Linked DNA regions of Archangium primigenium. The protein of the gene in region 1 binds, or shares a complex with, the protein of each later gene. Links are inferred from orthologs where the notes say so. Each region holds a gene or a part of one and is shown on either strand. Other genes may lie near its edges.

Evidence for each region. The genes of interacting proteins can lie anywhere in the genome.
Region 2: the proteins of I3V78_RS16450 (region 1) and I3V78_RS36140 are in contact, whole or in part, in a cryo-EM structure (PDB 7NYH), measured with the Escherichia coli proteins. The link is inferred for Archangium primigenium from one-to-one orthologs.

Annotation. Positions count from the first base shown.
Region 1 is NZ_JADWYI010000001.1:3,960,649-3,965,004, reverse strand. The notes cover bases 555-3,432. They hold I3V78_RS16450 (NADH-quinone oxidoreductase subunit A), read left to right. Parts: upstream 555-1,746; coding sequence 1,747-2,118; downstream 2,119-3,432. Other genes in these bases: I3V78_RS16440 (adenylate/guanylate cyclase domain-containing protein), read left to right, coding at 2,794-3,432; I3V78_RS16445 (NADH-quinone oxidoreductase subunit B), read left to right, coding at 2,125-2,682; I3V78_RS16455 (methyl-accepting chemotaxis protein), read right to left, coding at 555-1,521. Outside these bases: more of I3V78_RS16455, read right to left, coding at 1-554; more of I3V78_RS16440, read left to right, coding at 3,433-4,161; I3V78_RS16435 (NADH-quinone oxidoreductase subunit C), read left to right, coding at 4,248-4,356. UniProt on the Escherichia coli protein: NDH-1 shuttles electrons from NADH, via FMN and iron-sulfur (Fe-S) centers, to quinones in the respiratory chain. The immediate electron acceptor for the enzyme in this species is believed to be ubiquinone.
Region 2 is NZ_JADWYI010000001.1:8,803,080-8,806,817, reverse strand. Bases 1-2,999 are described here. They hold I3V78_RS36140 (NADH-quinone oxidoreductase subunit J), read right to left. Parts: upstream 1,760-2,999; coding sequence 1,241-1,759; downstream 1-1,240. Other genes in these bases: nuoF (NADH-quinone oxidoreductase subunit NuoF), read right to left, coding at 1,756-2,999; nuoK (NADH-quinone oxidoreductase subunit NuoK), read right to left, coding at 868-1,179; nuoL (NADH-quinone oxidoreductase subunit L), read right to left, coding at 1-826. Outside these bases: more of nuoF, read right to left, coding at 3,000-3,090; I3V78_RS36130 (NADH-quinone oxidoreductase subunit NuoE family protein), read right to left, coding at 3,118-3,606; I3V78_RS36125 (TIGR02266 family protein), read left to right, coding at 3,711-3,738. UniProt on the Escherichia coli protein: NDH-1 shuttles electrons from NADH, via FMN and iron-sulfur (Fe-S) centers, to quinones in the respiratory chain. The immediate electron acceptor for the enzyme in this species is believed to be ubiquinone.

The sequences.
Region 1 (4,356 bases):
GGTGGTGCGGCCCGTGGCGTCCACGCCCTGCTTCACCAGCTCCGCCACGTTGCGCGCGCCCTGCACGGCCTGCTCGCTGGACTGACGCTGCTGGCGCGTGGCGATGGTGATCTGCCGCGCGGCCTCGCTCGTGCCGCGCGCCAGCTCCACGATCCGCTGGAACACGGACGAGGCCTGCTCGGCCACCTCCACGCCCCGGTCGCTCGTGGCCATGCCCACGCGCGCCTTGCTGGCCGCCTCGTTGCCGGAGTCCTGCACCTTCTCCACGATGCGCGCGATGTCCCGCGCCGAGGCGGACACGCTCTCGGCGAGCTTGCGCATCTCCGCGGCCACCAGCGAGAAGCCCCGGCCCACCTCGCCCGCCTTGGTGCCCTCCAGCGCGGCGTTGAGCGCGAGCAGGTCCGAGCGCTCGGCGACCTGGTTGATGACCTGGGCGATCTTCGACACCTGCTGCAGGTCCTGGTTGAGGCCCACGATGGCGTCGGCCACGCCCTTGGACTCCATGCGGATGTCGTTGATGCCCGCGACCACCTGGGCCACCACGGCCATGGCCTCGGCCACCGCCTCGTGGGTGCGCCGCGCGCTGGACTCCACCACCTCCGTGGAACTGGAGATCTGCTCCGCGGTGCGGCTGAGCTCCTCGAAGGTGGCGGCGATCTGCTGGGCGTACGCGGCCTGCTGGTTGATGACGTGCTCCTGGTCCGCCGAGGCGCCCGACAGGCCCCGCGACGCGCTGGACAGCTGCTCCAGGCGCGTGAGGAGCTCGGACACGGTGCCGCGCAGCGTGCCGAGCATCTCGTTGAACGAGTACGCCATCATGCGCACCTCGCCCGCGGACGCCACGTCCACCTCGCTCAGGGACATGTCGCCCTGGGCCACCTCGCGCGCCGCCTGGGTCATGCGCGTCACGGGCTCGGCGATGGCCCGGCCGATGAAGAAGGACAGGAAGAGCCCCACGAGCAGGGCGCCCAGGAAGACGAACAGCGTGGTGCCCCGCAGGGCCTCCGCCTCCGCCTTCACCCGGGCCGTCTCCATGCCCACCACGTAGGTGTGTCCGCCGGGCAGCCCGCAGAAGGCGACCGGATGATCGTGCACGCGGCGCACCGAGCAGCCCGGGCCCTCCTTGGACAGGCCGCGCAGCCCCCGGGGAGGCTCTCCCCGCTCGGCGATCACCTCGCCCTCGGGGCCGAGCACCGCCTGGAAGGCCACGTCCGCGGTGCCATCCATGGACTCGAAGACGTCCGGCAACCGCTTGAGCACGTGCGCCCCCAGATCCCGGGGCGGCACGAGCGGCACCACGTTCACCAGGGGCGGCGCGGGCGGCGCGTGTCCCTGCTCGAACAGCAGCTCGATCTGCCGCGTGCCGAGCAGACCCCGATCATGCGCGCTTTCCTCGAGCCGACGCAGGCCCTGGTTCCACTGCTGCTTGGGAAAATAGAACCCGCAGAACAGCGCGACGGCGAGGCTGGGGACCAGCACCGCGAACGCTACCTGCCAGCGAAGACTCAACCGACCCCACATGTCTCCGGCGCCACTCCTGTCTGATCGCACGACGCGTCGGGAAGAGACCCTAGGCCCCGGGTGCTTGGAGCGTCAAACCCCCTGGTGGATGCCCCCTCGCACGCCGGGGGGGACCGCCGGGGGGCGCGGAGGACTTTCCGCTGTCATGTCCAGGGGTTGGCGATCCGGATTCGTCATTGACACCCCGTCCGGGTGTCCCTAGGGTCCGCCGCGATGAATCCCGCGATCGATCCCAACCCCCTGAGCCCCTACCTGCCGCTGGCCGTGGTGCTGCTGCTGGCGGGCGTGCTGGCGCTCGTCATCGTGCAAATGGCCGCCCTGGCGGGCCCCAAGCGGCCGAGCGCCATCAAGTCCGCGCCCTTCGAGGCGGGCTCGGAGAGCAGCGGCACGGCGCGCCAGCGCTTCGCGGTGAAGTTCTACGTGGTGGCGCTGCTCTTCATCGTGTTCGACGTCGAGGCGGTCTTCCTGTATCCCTGGGCGGTCAACTTCCAAGCACTCGGCTGGTTTGGCTACACCGAAATGGTCGTTTTCGCGGCGACCCTGGTGGTGGGCCTTATCTACATCTGGAAGAAGGGCGCTTTGGAGTGGGAGCACTGAGGACACATGGCTGACTACGATAACGTTCCGGTTCTGACGACCCGCCGCGAGGACGCCATGGGCTTCTTCGCGGAGAAGATCTCCAAGGGCCTGGGCTGGGCGCGCAAGTACTCGCTGTTCACCTACCCGTACGCCACGGCGTGCTGCGGCATGGAGTTCATGTCGCTGTCCTCCGCGCGCCACGACATCGCGCGCTTCGGCGCCGAGTTCCCCCGCTTCTCGCCGCGCCAGGCGGACATGCTGATGGTGATCGGCACCATCAACCTCAAGCAGGCGCCCATCCTCAAGCGCGTGTACGAGCAGATGTGCGAGCCCAAGTGGGTGGTGGCCTTCGGGGTGTGTGCCTCCTCGGGCGGCTTCTACGACAACTACGCGGTGCTCCAGGGCATCGACCGCATCATCCCGGTGGACGTCTACATCCCCGGCTGCCCGCCCCGTCCCGAGCAGGTGCTCGACGGACTGCGGCTGCTGCAGGACAAGATCGGCAGCCAGACGCACCGCATCGGCCATGCCGGCACCGCGCCGCACGACCTGCTCGCCGGGACCTACGGCTTGCGCAAGTAGTTCCGCGCGTGCGTGGCCCCGGGCCCCGTGCGTCTCCTCACGGAGACGGCGGGGCCCTCGCTTTTGGGGCCACCCGCCACGAAGGTGCGCGCCTCGCGCCGACGTGAGAGGATGCAACCCCCTCCTTCCCACCACCGAGGTCATGTGGACGAGGCCGGGCAGAGCCCCATCCCGAACGCCACCTTCCTGCACGAGCCGGTGGGCCGTGCCCTGGAAGCCGAGCGGCAGTACAACACCCTCCGGCTCACGCAGATGCGGCTGGGCGGGGTGTCGCTCGTGCTGCTCGTGACCGCGTACCTCGGTCTGGTGCAGGGCCTGTCGGACTGGCGGGTGTACCTCGCCCCCTTCGCCGCCTACTGGTTGTGCACGGTGGTGACGTACGTGTGCGTGCTGCGCTGGCCGCTCATGGCGAGCTGGGCGGGGGTGTCCCTGGCGGTGGTGGACGTGCCCGCCATCTACTGGCTGCAGCACCTGGCCCTGCCGGTCTCTCCCTCGCCGGGGGGGGTGGCGGGCTTCACGCTCGGGCTGTACGCGTTCATCATCGTCCTCTCCGCGCTCTCCATGCGCCGGCCGGTGACCTTCACGGTCGCCTCGGTGGCGGCCGTGGCCGAGGTCGCCCTCCAGGTGGAGGCGGGCATCGGCATGGGCGCGCGGGTGGTCGCCGTGGTGGTGCTGAGCCTCACGGCGGGCGCCTCGCACTACCTCTTCCACCGCATCCGCGTGCTCGTCTCCGCCCTGACGCGCGAGGAGCTCAAGCGCGCCCAGCTCGGGCGCTACTTCTCCCCGGCCGTCGCCGAGCGGCTGCAGGACCTGGCCTCCCCCGCCGCCACCCCCGAGCTGCGCGAGGTGACGGTCCTGTTCACGGACCTGCGCGACTTCACCGCCCTGAGCGAGCGGCTGAGCCCCGAGGCCGTGGTGGCCATCCTCAACGAGTACTACGGCCGCATGGTGGAGGTGGTGTTCCGCCACGGGGGCACGCTCGACAAGTTCATCGGGGACGCCCTGATGGTGTACTTCGGCGCCCCTCTGGCCGAGCCGGACCATCCCCGCCGCGCGGTGGAGTGCGCCCTGGACATGATCCACGAGCTCGGGGAGATGAACGCCGAGCGCTTCGCCCGGGGCGAGCCGGGGCTGCTCATGGGGGTGGGCCTGCACACGGGCCACGTGGTGCTCGGCAACATCGGCTCCACGGCCCGCCGCCTGGAGTACACCGCCATCGGGGACACGGTGAACCTGGCCAACCGCATCGAGCAGCTCACCAAGCGCCACCGCACCCCGGTGCTCGTCTCCAAGGAGACCCGGGAGCGGGCCGGGGACTGCTGCCAGTGGCAGGAGCTGCCCCCCACGCCCGTGGCGGGCAAGCGTGAACCGGTGAGCACATTCATTCCCCGGCCCCTCTCGCACGGCCGGAGGGGAAGCACGGACGGCGCCGACCTGCCCCCCTTGGGGCGGACACCGTCTTCTGACTCGCGTAAGTAGCGGGGATGGCTAAGGGATTCCGTTGACGCCCCCCAAGGCGCGTCCTTATAACGCCCCGGATTCCCTAGCCAGCATCGAGGCTCCCCTTGAGCACCTTCGCACTCGACAGGGTCACCGCCCAATTTCCGGAGGCGGTGGCGGAGCGGTATTTCGACCGCACGGGCGGCGCCTGGGCCGTCATTCACGCCGAGCACC
Region 2 (3,738 bases), 4.8 Mb from region 1 along the record:
GCAGCGCGTTGGCCATGATCTCCAGGCCCATGAAGCTCAACGGACCCTTGAACGCCAGGCCCTCGGCGTAGCGCGTCTGGGCCGCCGAGGGGTCCACGCCCACGCTGGTGTAGTTGGCCGGGTTGGCCTGGCCCGTGAAGGCGCCCACCAGCAGCACGAGCAGGAAGGAGGCGATGAGGAAGGCGAAGTCGCCGATGCGGTTGGTGACGAACGCCTTGCGGCCCGCCCAGGCCTTGGCGGCGTCCGTGTACCAGAAACCGATGAGCAGGTAGCTGGCCAGGCCCACGCCCTCCCAGCCCACGAACAGGAGCACCAGGTTGTCGGCGAGCACCAGCGTGAGCATCGCCGCGACGAAGAGGTTGAGGTAGGCGAAGTAGCGCCAGCCGCTCTCGTCGTGCTCCATGTAGCTCGTGGAGTACAGGTGGATGAGGAAGCCCACGCCGGTGATGACCAGCAGCATGATGCCCGACAGGTGGTCCACCATCAGACCCAGGTTCACCCGGAAGTCCCCGGCGGCGAACCAGATGCCGTAGTCGTAGCCGATGCTGTAGCGCAGCGCGCTCGCGGAGAAGGGGTTCTCCATGCTCACCGGCAGGCCGCCCTGGGGCGCGTGGTTGACGCACCAGAAGGCGATGGCCGACAGCACGAACGCGCCGGCCACCGACGCGCACGCGATGAGGTGCACGTTGCCGCGGCCCAGCCGCTTGCCGAACACGCCACACACGAACGCCCCGAGCAGGGGCAGCGCGATGATGAGCCACAACGACTGCGCGAACTCGGCGGGCTCCACCGGCGCGGTCATGAAGAAGGACTTGAGGGCATCCATGGCGGACAGGGCTCTCTAGGGCGGAAGGAGGGTCCGGACCCTCAGTGTTTCATCGTCCGGATGTCTTCGATGTTGACGGTGCCGCGGCTGCGGAACACGGCGATGACGATGGCGAGCCCGATGGAGGCCTCCGCCGCCGCCACGGCGATCACGAAGAAGGCGGACACGTGGCCCGTCACATTCCCGTGCTGCTTGGCGAAGGCGAGGAACGTCAGGTTCGCCGCGTTGAGCATCAGCTCCACGCACATGAACACCACCAGGGCGTTGCGGCGCACGAGCACGCCGAACATGCCCAGGCAGAACAGGACGGCGGCGAGGATGAGGTAGTATTTGATGTCGACGGAGTTGGCCATGGCCGGTGGACGGAGGGCGGACGCGGGCCCGCCTTCTAGCAGAGGGTTGAAGGGGACGGACTCAAATCCGCGATTTGGCCACCACGACCGCGCCCACCATGCCCACCAGCAACAGCAGGCTGACGGCCTCGAAGGGCAACAGCCACTGGGTGAAGATGCTCTCTCCCACCCGCGCGAGCGTGCCGAAGCCCTCGCTCACCGCGCGCTGCCCGGACAGGGGCTCCACGTCCGGCAGGCGCCAGATGGCCATCACCAGCACCACCAGCAGCCCCGCGGCCGACACGCCGCCGGCCACGCGCGGCAGCGTCAGCAGCGGACCCGCCGCGCCCCCGGTGGACTCGCCCAGGTTGAGCAGCATGATGACGAACAGGAAGAGCACCATGATGGCGCCCGCGTAGACCATCACCTGCATCACCGCCACCGTGTGCGCCCACAGGAGCACGTAGATGCCGGCCAGGAAGAAGAACGTGGCCACCAGCGACATGGCGGAGCTGATGGGGCTCTTGGCGAAGATGACCAGCAGGGCCGACACCACCGTGAGGAGGGCGAAGGCTCCGAAGAGAACGTGCTCGATGCTCACGACCAGTCTCCCAGCGCGCCCCAGGGCTTGTCGCCGAACGGGCAGCGGTGCTCGCGGATGTGCGCCTCGAACTCGTCGCGAAAGCGCATGAGGAAGGAATGGGTGGGCAAGGCCGCGGCGTCGCCCAGCGCGCAGATGGTGTTGCCCAGGCCGATGGGCGGGTAGGGCGCGATGGAGGAGGCCACGTTGTACAGCTGGTCCACGTCTCCCGGCTCGCCCCGGCCCTCCTCGATCTTGCGCAGGATGCGCGTCTGCCACGGCGTGCCCTCGCGGCACGGCGTGCACTGACCGCACGACTCCTCGGCGTAGAAGCGCGCGATGCGCCACAGGCAGCGCACCATGCAGGTGGTGTCGTCCATGACGATGACCCCGCCGGAGCCCGCCATGGTCTGCTTCACCTTCACCGCCTCGAACTCCATGGCGATGTCCAGCTCGTCCGGGCTCAGGATGGGCGCCGAGGAGCCGCCGGGCACGATGGCCTTGATCTTCCGGCCCGCGGGCAGGCCCCGGCCGTACTTGTCCTCGAAGATGAGCTGGCTGAACGTCGTCTCCAGCGGCACCTCGTACACGCCCGGCCGGTTCACCGTGCCCGACAGGCAGATGAGGCGCGTGCCGCCCGACTTGTCCGTGCCCAGGCCCGCGTACCAGGCCGCGCCCCGGGTGAACACGTGCGGCACGCTGGCGAGCGTCTCCACGTTGTTGACCACCGTGGGGCAGCCGAACAGGCCCACCACCGCGGGGAACGGCGGCTTGAGCCGGGGCCAGCCCTTCTTGCCCTCGAGGCTCTCGAGCAGCGCCGTCTCCTCGCCGCAGATGTAGGCGCCCGCGCCGCGCACCAGGTACACGTCCAGCGCGTAGTCCTTGCCCAGGAGCGTCTTGCCGAAGATGCCCGCCGCGTACGCCTCCTTGATGGCCGCCTGCAGGCGCTCCGCGGGGAACTTGAACTCGCCGCGCAGGTACACGTAGCAGGTGTGCACGTTGAGCGAGTAGGACGCGATCGCGATGCCCTCGAGCAGCATGTGCGGGTCATGCGTGAGGATGTTGCGGTCCTTGAACGTCCCCGGCTCGGACTCGTCGCCGTTGACGGCGAGGTACTTGGGCTTGGGGTTGTTCTGCGGAACGAAGCTCCACTTGAGGCCCGTGGGGAAGCCCGCGCCGCCGCGGCCCCGCAGATTCGACTTCTTCACCTCGTCGATGATCTGCGCCTGCGTGAGCTCCAGCGCCTTCTCGAGCCCCTTGTAGCCCCCGCGCTTCTTGTACGAGTCCATCGTCCAGGACTGGGGCTGACCCCAGCCGGTCGAGATGACGGGTTCGAATGCCGTTGTCGCCATGGAAATCAGATCCCTTGATGCAGTGGGTCAGGAGAGCTTGCTGAAGAGGGCGTCGAGCTTGGCCCGGTCGAGGTTGTCGTGGTGGTCCTCGTTGACTTGCAGGCAGGGCGCCGTGCCACAGGAGGCCAGGCACTCGGTCTCGCGCAGGGTGAAGAGCGCGTTGGCCTCACCGGCCTTGAGGCCGAGCTTGCGCTCCAGATAGGCGAGCATCTGCTCCGCGCCCCTGAGGGCACAGGGCAGATTCGTGCAGACGTCGATGACGTACTTGCCCGGCTTCTTGAGGTGATACATCACGTAGAAGCTCGCCACCTCGTAGGCGCGCTCGGGCCGCACTTCCAGTGCGCTCGCCACCAACTTGATGCCTTCAGGGGGCAGCCATCCCTTGATGTCCTGCAGCACCCGAAGCGCTGGCAACATGCCTGCGCTCTTCCGATCCGGAGGGTAGTGCGACAGGATCTCGGAGATCTGCGCATCGAACTTCTTCTGCTCTTCAGGGGTGAACAGGAGCTCCGCCATGGCGGGGCGGTTCGTAAGTCCCTGACGCCCGCGTTGTCAACATAAACCCACGGCGCTACACTGCGCCGCATCAGCGAAAATCCGAGCGATTTCAACACTTTGTTATGAATCGGGGATCAGAAGATAAACGAG